One region of the Nocardioides sp. NPDC057577 genome, then DNA from elsewhere that is predicted to be linked to it. Evidence: riboswitches for the same ligand, from Rfam matches in the RefSeq annotation. Region 1 holds a riboswitch; each other region holds the start of a gene.
What was found. A riboswitch is a leader RNA that binds a small molecule or an ion and turns the genes downstream of it on or off. The one in region 1 is predicted to bind cobalamin.
Positions count from the first base shown of each region.

Region 1 (4,098 bases):
GCGAGCGGCGCCGGGCGGTGCTCGCTCGCGGCCTCGCCCAGGAAAGCCCGGTGATGCTCCTGGACGAGCCGACGAACCACCTCGACGTCGCCTGGCAGCTGCGGCTGCTGCGGACCGTCGCCGACCGGGCCGAGACCCTGGTCACGACGATCCACGACCTCGACCTGGCGCTGCGTTCCTTCGACCAGCTGGCGGTTCTCGGCCGGCCGCGGGGCAGCGATCCCGACAGCGGCCCGGCGACCGTCGTCGCCCACGGGCCGCCGGCCGAGGTGCTCGACACCATCCGCGTCGATCTCCACTTCGGCGTCGGCTCCGTCCAGGTGCCCCACCCGCACCTGGACCAGCCCCATCTGCTCATCCACTCCCGGAAGGACCACTCGGCATGACCTCTCGCCCGACCATCCCCGTACGTCGCGGCGGCCTCGCCTGCCTGGCCGCGCTGGCACTCGGCTCGACGATCCTCACCTCCTGCGGTGCGGCGGAGAAGACCAGCGTCGGCACCGCGGCCCACGAGAACGACGGCGCGATCACCGTCGAGAACTGTGGCGAGAAGGTGACCGTCGACGAGCCGGTCACCGAGCTCTACGCGTACGACGGCGGGATCATCTCCATCGCCCTGGCCGTCGGCGCCCGGGAGAACCTCGTCGCGGTCACCGGCATCGCCCGGGACCAGGAGCTGCTCGAGCTGGCCTACCCGAAGGACCGGGTCGGGGAGCTGAAGGTCGTCGGCGACGAACAGCCGACCCTGGAGACCGTCCTGGCGCTCGAGCCGCAGCTGATGTTCGCGGGCTGGAACTACGGCTTCAGCGAGTCGCGCAACCTGGTGCCCGAGACCGTGGAGGAGCACGGCATCGAGACCTACCTGCTCAGTGAGTCCTGCCGGCAGGAGGACGGCGACCGCGGCACGATGGGGGCCTGGACGGCGCTGCGTACCGACCTTCTCAACATCGGTGAGCTGACCGGCCACGGCTCGGAGGCGAAGAAGGTCGCGGCCGGCATCGACGAGCGCCGCGAGGCCCTGGAGAGCGCGCCTAGCCCTGCGAAGGCGCCGACGGCGTTCCTCTTCGACTCCGGCTCCGACGCGATCTTCACCTCCGGCTCCTTCGGCGCTCCGCAGGCCATCTTCGACACCGCTGGGGTGACCAACGCGACCGCCGACGTGGAGGACACCTGGACCGAGGTCGGCTGGGAGCGTCTCGCCGCCGCCGACCCCGACGTCATCTACTTCGTGGACTATCCGGGCCAGTCCTACGAGGAGAAGGTCAAGGTCCTCCAGGCCCACCCGGCCTCGCGCGACCTGACCGCGGTCAAGGAGCAGCGGTTCGTGAACCTGCCGTACGCGATGTGGGTCTCCGGTCCGCTCAACATCGACGCCGCCGAGTGGGTCCGCCGCTCGGTCGAGCACTTCGGGCTCGCGCCCGAGTCCGGGATCGAGCCCGAGCTCGACATCAGCGAGCTGAGCAGTCTCACCGGTAACGAGTGGCTCCGCTGAGATCCCGCTATAGTGCTGGCAACGGACATGAGGAAGCCGGTGGAACTCCGGCACAGTCGCGCTACTGTGACATCGCTTCGGCGGTGGAGTCAGACCCGATTGTCCGTCCAACCCCAACGAACAGGGACGCATTCATCCCTGAGGAGGACATATGTCGCAGCCTGCTGTGGCGCCCGTCGCCGGCGTCGATCTGCCCACTATCTCGCTTCGTGAGCTGGCCCCCTGGGCGCTCTTCTTCGGCCTGCTCGGTCTGCTGGTGCTCTTCTTCATCAGCGCCGACCAGGGCGCGGTCTCGATCCCGTCCGGCACGCTCATCCACGAGTGGGTCCACGACGGTCGTCACCTGCTCGGCTACCCCTGCCACTGATGAGCCCGCGTGCATTTCTCGTACGCGGCCTGCTAGCTGGACTCCTCGCCGGAGTCGCCACCTTCCTGGTGGCGTACTCCGTCGGTGAGCCGCAGGTCGGCGCTGCCATCGCGCTGGAGGAGGGCGGCGACGGGCACTCACACTCGCACGCCGCCGAAGGCGATGAGGGTGGCGAGGGTGGCGAGGAGGCCGCCGAGGTCTCCCGCACCAACCAGAGCACCTGGGGGCTGCTGACCGGCACCCTGGCCGTCGGCGTCGCGCTCGGGGGCATCCTCGGGCTGGTCGCCGCGGCGACGCTCGGTCGCCTCGGACGGCTCACGCCAGGGCAGTCGACGGCGCTCGTCACCCTGATCGGGTTCGTCGCGGTCGCCCTGGTGCCGTTCCTCAAATATCCGGCGACCCCACCGGCGGTGGGCAGCGGAGACACCATCGGCGTACGCACCGCGGTCTACTTCGCCTTCCAGGCCCTCTCGGTCGTGGCGGCGGTGGTCGTGACGTACGCCGCCGTGCGGCTGCGCGGGCGGTTCGGCACCTACCTCGCCGTGGTCGGCGCGATCGCGGCCTACCTGGTCGTCATGGTCGTCGCCGGGCAGCTGTTCACGACGGTCAACGAGGTCGGGGACTTCCCGGCCGACACGCTGTGGTTCTTCCGCCGCGCCTCGCTGATCACGCTCGCCACGATGTGGGGCGTGCTCGGGGTGGCGCTGACCGGCCTGGTCATTCGTCTCTACGCGGCAGAGCGCGCTGTCGCGGAGCGAAAGGCCCTCGCCGCCAGCCTCTGAGCGGCTCAGCGGGGGAGGCGGTAGGTCTCCACGGGGCGGCCGTCGGCCAGGTGATCACGCACGATCACCCGGGCGGCGGCCGCTTCCACGTTGCCGTACCAGACGTCGTCGGGCTGGACGCTGAGCACCGGCGCCTGGTTGCACGGGAACTGGCAGCCGGTGTGGGTGATCAGCAGGTCGTCGTCGCCGAGACCGGCCTCCATCGCCCCCAGGATCACGGCCCTGGCGGTCTCCTCCGAGCCCTTCGCGGTGCAGCGCGGGCCGCGGCAGATCAGCACCTGGCGTACGTGGTCGGGGACCCGCTCCCAGGCGGGCGAGGTGAGCCCGGGCTCGGTGCCGGTGATCGGCCGGGTCTCGGCCAGCGAGTCGGTCAGCGCCTCGGCGAGCTCGTCGCGCGTGGTGGCCAGGCGGGTCGCGATCTGCAGTTCGGGGCGGGTGCCGGTGCGCTCGCGCCACCAGTGGGCGGCGATCCGGCGCAGCCAGGAGTGGCCAGGGGCGAGCGGGCCGAGGCTGATGCCGGCCAGGGCGATGGTCTCGGCGCCCTCGTCGGCCAGGCGGGTCAGCTCGCGGGAGAGCGAGGGGTCGCCCATCTGCAGAAACGCAAGGCTCGCCTCGTGCTCGCCGGCCCAGGCGAGCAGGTCCTCGCGCCGGTCGACGTCGGTCACCGACATCCCGACGACGACGCGGTGTGTCATCCGAGGCTCCGCACCCAGGAGACCGCCTCGGCGACGTCGTCGACCGTGCGGACGCCGTCCTCGCCGGCTGGGCGGCGGACGACCACGACGCTCACCCCGAGCTCGGCCGCGGCGGCCATCTTCGGCCAGGTGAAGGTGCCGCCGGAGTCCTTGGTGATGAGTACGTCGGTGTCGTGCTCGCGCATCAGCGCGAGCTCGCCCTCGATCTCGTAGGGACCACGGCTGGTCAGCAGGGTCCAGGCTTCGGGGAGGTCGAGGTCGGGCCGGTCGACCACGCGGGCGAGGGCCTGGTGTCCGGCGAGTGCCGGGACGAACCTGGCGAGCTCCTGGCGTCCGACCGTGATGAACGGACGCTTCCCGAGGTCGGCGGCGAGCGTGGCCGCCTGGTCGTGGGTGTCGACGTAGGCCCAGGACGGGTCCGCCGGCCAGCCGGGCCGCTCCAGCCGGAGCAACGGATGCCCGGTCTGCGCGCAGGCGGCCGCCGCGTTGGCCGACATCCCGCGCGCGAACGGATGCGTCGCGTCGACGACCGCGTCGAAGTGGTCGAGGGCCCCCCTCAGGCCCTCGACCCCGCCGAACCCCCCGATCCGCACCTCGCCGACCGGCAGCCGCGGCCGCGCCACCCGGCCGGCCAGCGAGGAGGTCACCTCCACACCCTCCTCGAGCAGCCGCGCCGCCAGCTCCCGCGCCTCCCCGGTCCCGCCCAGGATCAGCAACCTCATCCCTCAGCCCTCCCGCTGGCCGAGCCGTCGTCCCCGCTGG
Region 1 covers NZ_JBHVGB010000281.1:107-4,204, reverse strand. Annotated here, with positions in the region: partial or broken gene ACFU7D_RS28830 (ATP-binding cassette domain-containing protein) at 1-386, shown strand, start outside; gene ACFU7D_RS28825 (ABC transporter substrate-binding protein) at 383-1,492, shown strand; cobalamin riboswitch at 1,476-1,610, shown strand; gene ACFU7D_RS28820 (CbtB-domain containing protein) at 1,644-1,859, shown strand; gene ACFU7D_RS28815 (CbtA family protein) at 1,859-2,641, shown strand; gene ACFU7D_RS28810 (ferredoxin) at 2,647-3,336, opposite strand; gene ACFU7D_RS28805 (cobalt-precorrin-6A reductase) at 3,333-4,058, opposite strand.

Region 2 (4,558 bases), on a different contig from region 1:
ACGCTCGACGTACCAGGCACCCTCGAGCCGCCCGGCAGCCGCGAGCGCGGAACGGACCGCGGGGAAGGTCCGGCCGAGCTTCATGATGATCGCCGCCTCGGTGTCGGCCAGCCGACGGGCGAGCTCGGGCTCGGGCAGCGTTCCCGGCAGGACCGTGAGCACGTCGGTCTGGCGCACCAGCGGGGTGGAGACCGCGGCGGTGGCTGCTGCGAAGGCGGGCACGCCCGGCACGACGGAGGTCTCGTAGACCTCCTTGAACCGGTCGTGGAGATACATCGAGGAGCCGTAGAAGAGCGGGTCGCCCTCGGCGAGCAGGACGACGTCGCGGCCGGCGTCGAGGTGAGCGGAGAGTCGGACCGCGCAGGACTCGTAGAACTCGGCCATCGCCCCGACATAGCCGCCCGGGTGCGAGGTGGTCCCGGTGGTGACCGGGTAGCGCAGCTCCTCCTCGATCGCCTCCGCCGGGATCAGCGAGGACGCGATCCGGCGGGCGTGCGACTGCTTGCGCACCCCGGCGTGGTAGGCGACCACAGGTGCCGCGCCGATCAGCCGGGCGGCCTTGAGGGTGATCAGCTCGGGGTCGCCCGGGCCGATCCCGACGACGGTGAAGCTCCCACGGATCGGAGTGCTCATTCCTGCTCCTGGGCGAGTGCGTTGAGGGCGGAGGAGGTCATCGCGGAGCCGCCACGACGACCCCGGACGGTGACGAAGGGGATGTCGATCCCGTGATCGGCGGCGAACGAGGCGAGCGCCTCCTTGGACTCGGCCGCGCCGATGAAGCCGACCGGACAGCCGACGATCGCGGCCGGCCGCGGGCCGCCGTCGAGGATCATCTCGAGCAGATGGAAGAGCGCCGTCGGGGCGTTGCCGATGGCGACCACCGCACCCTCGAGGTAGGGCTCCCACAGGGACAGCGCGGCGGCGGTGCGGGTCGTCCCCCACATCCGGGCCAGCTCCGGGACCCGGTCGTCACCGAGCATGCAGAGCACCTCGTTGGCACGCGGGAGCCGGCTGCGCGTGACCCCGGTCGCGACCATCGTCGCGTCGCACAGGATCGGCGCCCCGGCCTCCAGGGCACTCCGCGCGGCCTTCACCAGGCCGGGGTGGATGACCAGGTCGGCGGCGAGGTCGACCTGCCCGCTGCCGTGGATCATCCGCACCGCGAGCCGCTCGGCGTCGGCCGGGACCGCGGAGAGGTCGGCCTCGCGCCGGATGGTCGCGAAGGAGTCGACGTAGATCGCCGGACCCTGGTCGATGTAGTCGTAGCGCCGGGTCGGACGGACCTGCGGCGAGGGCACGAGTACGCCGCGCCACGGCGTCACCACGAGAGCCGGCGCCCGCTCGGCCAGCGCCGTGACCGCCGCCCGGTCCAGGGTCCCCTCGGCAAAGCCGACGTGCTCGCCGCCGGGCACCTCACCGAACCCGAGCTCCGTGGCCGGCGCCGGCACCCGGGCGTCGGCTGCGACCGGCTCGACCATCGGTGCGTCGAGCTCGGCGACATGCCAGGGCGCGGACGGCCCCTCGCCGCGTACGTCCAGGAAGCGGGCAGCGAGCGAGACCAACCGGTAGGCGGCCTCGGCGAGCGGCACGACCGGCCCCCACGAGTCACCGACCCGGAGCTGACCCTCAGCCGCGGAGAGCGCCACCACGCCCAGGTCGCACTCCCGTGAGACCAGGTCGCCGCGGCCGTCGTCGAGCACGAAGAGGAACCGCCCCGGCAGCGCGGCCAGACGGGGCGAGGCGCACAGCAGCCTGTCCAGCGACGCCGCGACGCCGCGCAGGTCGGCCCGTCCCCCGGCGAGCCCGGTCTGCGGGGAGACCATCACGTTGCGTACGAGCTCATGGGTCTGCGCCGGCACCAGACCGGTCGCCTTCAGCGCGGTGAGCACCTCACCCGGGAGCGCGCCGTCGACGGAGGGCAGGCCGCGCACCTGCAGGTTGGCGCGGCCGGTGAGATGGATCCGTCCGTCGCCGTAGGTCTCCGCCACGGAGATCAGCGAGAGCAGCGCGGCGGAGGAGACGGACCCGCCGATCAGCCGCAGCCGCACCAGCAGGCCGTCCTCGGCCGCCCACGGACGACCGACTCCGGGGCACCGGTCGGTTCGGACTCGCGACATCAGGACACCTGCTCTGCGTCATGTGCCCTTGCGCGGGGCACGTGGTGACCTGGCGGCGGATGCCGCCAGAGCCAGCAGGTCTTCGGACTCGGAATCGATCGGAGCGGAGCGCCTTCCCGGAGCCAGGCTCCAGTGACTGCCCTCCTCGGAAGGAGTGCGTGCCCCGCCCGTCATCCTCACCGCTGCGCGTCAGTCCCGGACTTTCACCGGGTTCCCTGACCCCATCAGGCATGGAGTACGACTGGCAGGGCGAGACTACCCACTTGCGGACACGGCACCGAATTGCTCGCCCTCCGGCCGCCGGTTGTGCCAGGGTTCGCCTACTCGGAACCTCCCGGCGCCACCCCACAGATGGAGTCCCCCGTGACAGGCTCGGTTCATCGGCAGCTGCTCGTTCTCGCGCCCATCTCGGCGCTCGCACTCAGCCTGACGGCCTGCGCCACGACCTCGGAGTCGAAGGTCTCGATCGGTCTGGTGGTGCCGACCTCCGGCGTCCACAAGTCGATCGGCACCGACATGTCCCGGGGCTTCGACCTCTACCTCGACCAGCACGGCGGGAAGCTGGGCGGCCGGCTGATCGACGTCGTCGAGGCCGACGAGGGCGACCGGACCGAGATCGGCGTCGCCGCGGTGACCAGGCTGATCCAGGACGACGAGGTCCAGGCGGTCGTCGGGGTGGTGAGCTCGGAGACGGCGCTGGCGGCCAAGGACGTGGCGATCAACAGCGAGACGCCGCTGATCGTGACCGGCGCCGGTGCCGACGGGTTCGCCGACGGGTCCGACTACCTGTGGCGTACGTCCTCGACCAACACGGACCTGGGCAGCGCGCTCGGGAAGGCGGTCGCCCAGGGGACCGACCGGGGCTCGGCGTACGTCATCGGCTCCGACGACGCGACCGGTCATGAGTTCTCCGACAGCTTCATGATCGCCCTCGAGGCGTCCGGCAGCACCGTGGCGGGTCAGAGCTACACCCCGGCGGGGGTGACCGAGGAGTGGTCGGGTCTCTTCGACAAGGTGAAGGAGTCGGGCGCGGACGCGATCTTCGCCGCCTATGCCGGGAAGGAGGCGGAGGCGTTCGTGACGCAGTACCGCGAGTCGGGTCTGGCCAAGCGCATCCGGCTCTACGGCCCGGGGTTCCTCACCGAGGGCGACGTGCTGTCCGCGCTGGGCGGCGCGGCATCCGGCGTGCGGACCGCGCTGCACTACAGCGACACGATGGACTCGCTGATGAACGACGCCTTCGTGAAGGACTACCGCAAGGCGTACGACGCCACCCCGACGGTCTACTCGGTGCAGGCCTACGACGCCGCGGCCGCGCTCGACAAGGCGCTCGGCCTCTCCGACGACGTCAACCGCAATGAGGTCGCCGACTCCCTCGGGTCGGTCGGCACCATCGTCAGCCCCCGCGGGAACTGGTCCTTCGACCCCAACCACAACCCCGACCAGCCCTACTTCCTGCGGGTGGTCAGGGGCACTGCCGCCGGCCCCCGCAACGTGGTCCTGCAGGAGATCACCTCACCGGGCAGCTGACTCCGACCGCAGCTCGGCCCGGGTCGCGGCCAGCTCCTCGCGTACGGCGGTGAGGTCCTCGCGCAACGAGGTGAGGATGGCCATCATCTCGGCGTCGGACTCCTCCTCGTGCTCGGCGAGAGTCTCGACGCTCTCCATGCCGGAGACGACCACGGCGAGGAAGAGATTGAGGACCGCGAAGGTCATCACCAGGATGAAGACGACGAAGAAGATCCAGGCGGAGGGGTCCTCGGCCATCACCTCGCGGGCGATGTCGGGCCAGGCCTCCCCGGTCATGGTCTGGAACAGCGTGAACGCACTGGTGCCGAGGTCGCCGAAGTACTCCGGAGCGATCGAGCCGTAGAGGTTGGTCGAGATGACCACCGCGACGTACATCATCAGCCCCAGCAGCCCAGCGACCGCGCCCATCCCCGGCACCGCTTTGATCAGGCCGTCGACGACGCGACGCATGGACGGGACCGAGTTGACCAGGCGCAGCACGCGCAGGATCCGCAGCGCCCGCAGCACCGACATCGGTCCGGTCGCGGGCACCAGCGCGATCGCGACGATCACGGTGTCGAAGATGTTCCACGGGTCGAGGAAGAACCTGGGGCCGTACGCCACCAGCCGCAGCACCAGCTCGACGACGAAGACCCCGAGGAGCACGCTGTCGAGCAGCGCCAGCTCGTGGGCGAGATGTTCGGGGACCATCGTCTCCACGCCGAGGACCACCGCGTTGAGGATGATCACCCCGATGATCACCTTCTGGAACGTGTCGTCATCGACCAGCGCGCGGATCCGCCCGCGCACCGAGATGTTGCCCGAACCCATCGGCGTCATGTCCTCCCGTGAAACAGCCACCCGTGACAGCGGCCGGAGCCTATCGGCTGGGTCGCCCCACCCTCACAGACGCCCCGCTCCCCCGCTGGTCG
Region 2 covers NZ_JBHVGB010000273.1:98-4,655, reverse strand. Annotated here, with positions in the region: partial or broken gene ACFU7D_RS28665 (precorrin-2 C(20)-methyltransferase) at 1-633, opposite strand, end outside; gene ACFU7D_RS28660 (precorrin-8X methylmutase) at 630-1,298, opposite strand; partial or broken gene ACFU7D_RS28655 (nitrite reductase) at 1,929-2,117, opposite strand; cobalamin riboswitch at 2,173-2,378, opposite strand; gene ACFU7D_RS28650 (ABC transporter substrate-binding protein) at 2,481-3,647, shown strand; gene ACFU7D_RS28645 (ion transporter) at 3,633-4,487, opposite strand.
Region 2: linked by a shared signal. The riboswitch ahead of ACFU7D_RS28655 (nitrite reductase) and the one ahead of ACFU7D_RS28820 (CbtB-domain containing protein) in region 1 are both predicted to bind cobalamin.

Region 3 (4,558 bases), on a different contig from region 1:
GCACCCTGGCAGAGCCGAATCGACGAACCAGCCAGGGTGTGATCGCGGCGAAGACCAGCGAGCCGATGCCCTCGGAGGCGAGCAGGATGCCGACGAGACCGGGCGGGGTGTCGAGCTCGTGGACCAGGTAGTAGGCGAACAACGCGAGCTGAACCCCGCATACGAAGTTGACCACACAGGCCCACCACGTGGCCGGCGCCATCACCGGGTGCCGGGTCACGAACCGCCAGCCCTCGGCCACCATCGATGCGATCGACTCCGAGGTGTCGCCCTGGGGCTGACGACGCTCGGGAAGCCGTTGCAGCAGGATCGCCGAGCCGAGGTACGAGAGGGCATCGACGAACAGCGCGGGGACGGCGCCGATCACCTGGACAAGCACACCGCCGAGCGACGGCCCACCCAGCTGGGTCGCGGCGTGAGTGCCGGAGATGAGGCTGTTCCGGCTGGTCAGCTGCTCTTTCGGGACCACGCTCGGCAGGAACGTCGTATTCGCGGCGAAGAAGAGCACCTCGGCGAAGTTGACCGCGAGTGCGACGACCAGCAGCTGAACCAGCGTGAGGCCACCTGCCCACCACACCAACGGAACACTGAGGATCGCGGCGGCGCGCGCGAGATCCGCGAGGACCTGTACGCGGCGCAACGGGAGTCGCTGCACGATCGCGCCCGCGGGCAGGCCGATGAGGATCCAGGAGAGATACCCGGCCGCCGCGAGCAGCCCCATCTCGAACGCGCTCGCCCCCAGCACCGTCACCGCGGTCAGCGGCAATGCGACGGCAGTGACCGCGGTCCCTACGCCGCTCAAGGTGCCGGCGGACCAGTAAAGCCAGAATGACCGCGCCACGCGGCGTACCTCTTCCATCCGAGCCCTTCCGGGTGAGTTCCAAATTGGAACTATATGCAACCATGTATGCGTCGAGGCCGCCACCCGAATTGCCCGACCGACCAAGGAGACGCCGATGCGCCGCGATGACCTCACCGACGCCGACTGCGGGATCGCGCAGGCGCTCGGCGTCATCGGCGACTGGCAGAGCCTGCTGATCGTGCGCGAGTGCGCCGCCGGGGTGACCCGGTTCGACGGCCTGGTCCGTGAGCTCGGGCTCAGCCGCCGCGCGCTCACAGAGCGGCTCAACTCGCTCGTCGCCGACGGCGTCCTCGCCAAGCACGCCTACACCGACCGCCCGCTGCGCTACGACTACCAGCTGACCGGGCGCGGCCGCGGGCTACTGCCCGTCCTGGTCGCTCTCCAGGAGTGGGGAACGCGGTACGTCATGGGCGACGGCACCCTGACCGCGACCGCCGGACCGGACGAGGAGCGCCGCCTCGAGGACCTGCTGGGCACGACGCCGCCGGACGTCGAGATCACCTCGCACCGCGACACCCGCCTCCACATGACCGGCGAGGACACCTGGACCGTCGCCTTCTTCTTCCCCGGTGCCTATGCGCCGAAGAGCCACGGCTACCCCCCGGGCTGGGGCGATATCCCCGGGACCCGGGGCTGCACGCTGGAGTGCCAGACCTACGCCGAGCACTACTCCGACTTCACGACGCTCGGCGCCCGCGTGGTCGGGGTGAGCACCCAGCGCCCCGACCAGCTGGCCGCGTTCGCGGAACATGCCGACCTGCCGTACGACCTCGCCTCGGACGCCGACGGGGTTGCCGCAGGCGCCTACCGGCTGCCGGTCTTCCGTGCCGGCGGCGCTGACCGGCTCAAGAGGGTCTCCCTTCTCCTGGACCCGGCCGGCGTCGTGCGGCACGTCCAGGCCCCGATCACCGACCCGGGCGGATCAGTCGAAGACATGCTCACTGTTCTCCGCGAACGAACTTCCGCCACCGACGCTACCGGCCCGAGGACGCAGCAGCCCAGGAGGTAGGCTGCGAGCACGCTCGTGGCGCAGGAACCCGGTGAGAGTCCGGGGCGGTTCCGCCACTGTGATGTCACTCCCAGGATCGGGCGTGACACAGCCAGACACTGGCCGCGGGCTATCCGACCGATCGACGGGGCGAGAACCCCTAGGAGGACCCGGCATGGCCGACCCTGCACGCGTACGCATCGCCCTTCTGTCCACCTCGGACACCGACCTGCTCTCGGCCCGTGCCAGCGGCGCCGACTACGCCTGGGCGAACCCGTCGCGGGCGACCGACCTCGAGGCCGTCGTGGCCGGCGTCGACCTGGTGGTCTTCCGGCTCCTCGGCTCGCCGACGGACCTGTGGGACGGGCTGAGGGCCGTCAAGGAGCGCGGCACCCCGGTGGTCGTCCTCGGCGGCGAGCAGCAGCCGAGCGCCGAGCTGATGGAGCACTCCACGGTCCCGATGGGTGTCGCCGCGGAGGCACACCGCTATCTCGCCGAGGGCGGACCGGGGAACCTCGCCCAGCTGCACGCGTTCCTCTCCGACACGGTGCTGCTGACCGGGTTCGGGTTCGAGCCGCCGGCGGAGGTGCCCGCATGGGGGTTCGCTGAACGTGTTGGTCTCGACACGCCTCCGCCTAGCGGCTCCGGCGGCTCGACCAGCGAGAAGGCGCGGATCGGGGTGCTCTACTACCGCGCCCACGAGACCAGCGGGAACACCGCGTTCGCGCACGCGCTGGCCGATGCCATCGACGCGACCGGAGCGGCCACCGGCGTACCCGTCTTCGCGGGCTCGCTCCGTTCTGCCCCCGACGACCTCTACGAGGCGCTCGGCACCCTGGACGCGCTGATCGTGACCGTGCTCGCGGCCGGCGGCTCGGTCCCCGCCTCGGCGAGCGCCGGTGGCGAGGACGAGGCCTGGGACGTGGAGCGGATGGCGGCGCTCGACATCCCGGTGCTCCAGGGCCTGTGCCTGACCAGCTCGCGCGCGGAGTGGGAGGCCTCCGACGACGGCGTCACGCCCCTCGACTCGGCCAACCAGATCGCGATCCCCGAGTTCGACGGGCGGATCATCACCGCGCCGTTCTCGTTCAAGGAGCTCGACGAGCAGGGTCTCCCCCACTACGTCGCCGACCCCGAGCGCACGGCCCGAGTGGCCAGGATCGCGGTCAACCATGCCCGGCTGCGACACACCCCCAACGGCGAGAAGCGCCTCGCGCTCGTCCTCTCCGCCTACCCGACCAAGCACGCCCGCATCGGCAACGCGGTCGGCCTCGACACCCCGGTCTCCGCGATCCGGATGCTCCGTCGCCTCCGCGAGGAGGGCTATGACCTGGGCACCGACAACGAGGTCGTACGCCTCCTCGACGGGGTTGACGACACCGCTGCCGGCGATGCGCTGATCCACGCGCTGATCGCCGCGGGCGGTCAGGACGAGGAGTGGCTGACCAACGCGCAGCTGACCGACGCCCACGTCCGGATCTCGAAGGCAGACTACGACGAGTGGACCAAGGATCTCCCCGCTGACCTGCGCGAACAGATGGTCGAGACCTGGGGTCCGACGCCGGGCAACCTGTTCGTCAACGACGACGGCGAGCTCGTCCTGGCCACCCTCCAGGCCGGCAACATCGTCATCCTGATCCAGCCGCCGCGCGGGTTCGGCGAGAACCCGGTGGCGATCTACCACGACCCGGACCTTCCCCCGTCGCACCACTATCTGGGCGCCTACCGCTGGCTGGAGAACGGCTTCCGCGCCGACGCCGTCGTCCATCTCGGCAAGCACGGCTCGATGGAGTGGCTGCCCGGCAAGAACGCCGCGCTCTCGGCGTCCTGCGGCCCGGACGCGGCCATCGGCAACATGCCGCTGATCTACCCGTTCCTGGTCAACGACCCCGGCGAGGGTGCCCAGGCGAAGCGCCGTGCGCACGCCACGATCATCGACCACCTGGTGCCGCCGATGGCGCGCGCGGAGTCCTACGGCGACATCGCGCGGCTGGAGTCGCTGATGGAGGAGTACGACCGGATCTCCTCCATGGACCCCGCCAAGCTGCCCGCCATCCGTGGCGAGATCTGGCAGCTGATGAAGGCCGCCGAGCTCCACCGCGACCTCGGCATGGAGGAGCGGCCGGAGGACGACGACTTCGACGACTTCATGCTCCACATCGACGGCTGGCTCTGCGAGATCAAGGACGCCCAGATCCGCGACGGGCTGCATGTGCTCGGTGCCGCGCCGGCGGGTGAGGCCCGCGTCAACCTGGTGCTCTCGATCCTGCGCGCCTCGCAGGTCTGGGGCGGTGTCGGCGGTGCCGTGGCCGGCCTGCGGGCGGCGCTCGGGCTCAAGGAGGGCGCCGACACCCGCGCGGTCGACGAGATCGAGACCCAGGCTCGCGGCCTGGTGGAGCGGATGGACGCGGCCGGCTGGGACCCGGCCGTCGCCGGCACCCTCCACGACGACCCGGCCGTGCAGCAGGTGCTCGTCTTCGCCGCCGAGCAGGTGGTACCGCGGCTGAACGGGACGACCGACGAGCTGTCCGCGATCCTGCACGCGCTGGACGGTGGCTTCGTCCCCGCGGGGCCCTCGGGCTCGCCGCTGCGGGGGCTCGTCAACGTACTTCCGACCGGGCGCAACTTCTACACCGTCGACCCGCGCGCGGTCCCGAGCCGGCTGGCGTGGCAGACCGGGCAGGCGATGGCCGACTCGCTGCTGCAGC
Region 3 covers NZ_JBHVGB010000100.1:3,461-8,018, reverse strand. Annotated here, with positions in the region: gene ACFU7D_RS18710 (MFS transporter) at 1-841, opposite strand, end outside; gene ACFU7D_RS18705 (winged helix-turn-helix transcriptional regulator) at 957-1,871, shown strand; cobalamin riboswitch at 1,849-1,993, shown strand; gene cobN (cobaltochelatase subunit CobN) at 2,026-4,558, shown strand, end outside.
Region 3: linked by a shared signal. The riboswitch ahead of cobN (cobaltochelatase subunit CobN) and the one ahead of ACFU7D_RS28820 (CbtB-domain containing protein) in region 1 are both predicted to bind cobalamin.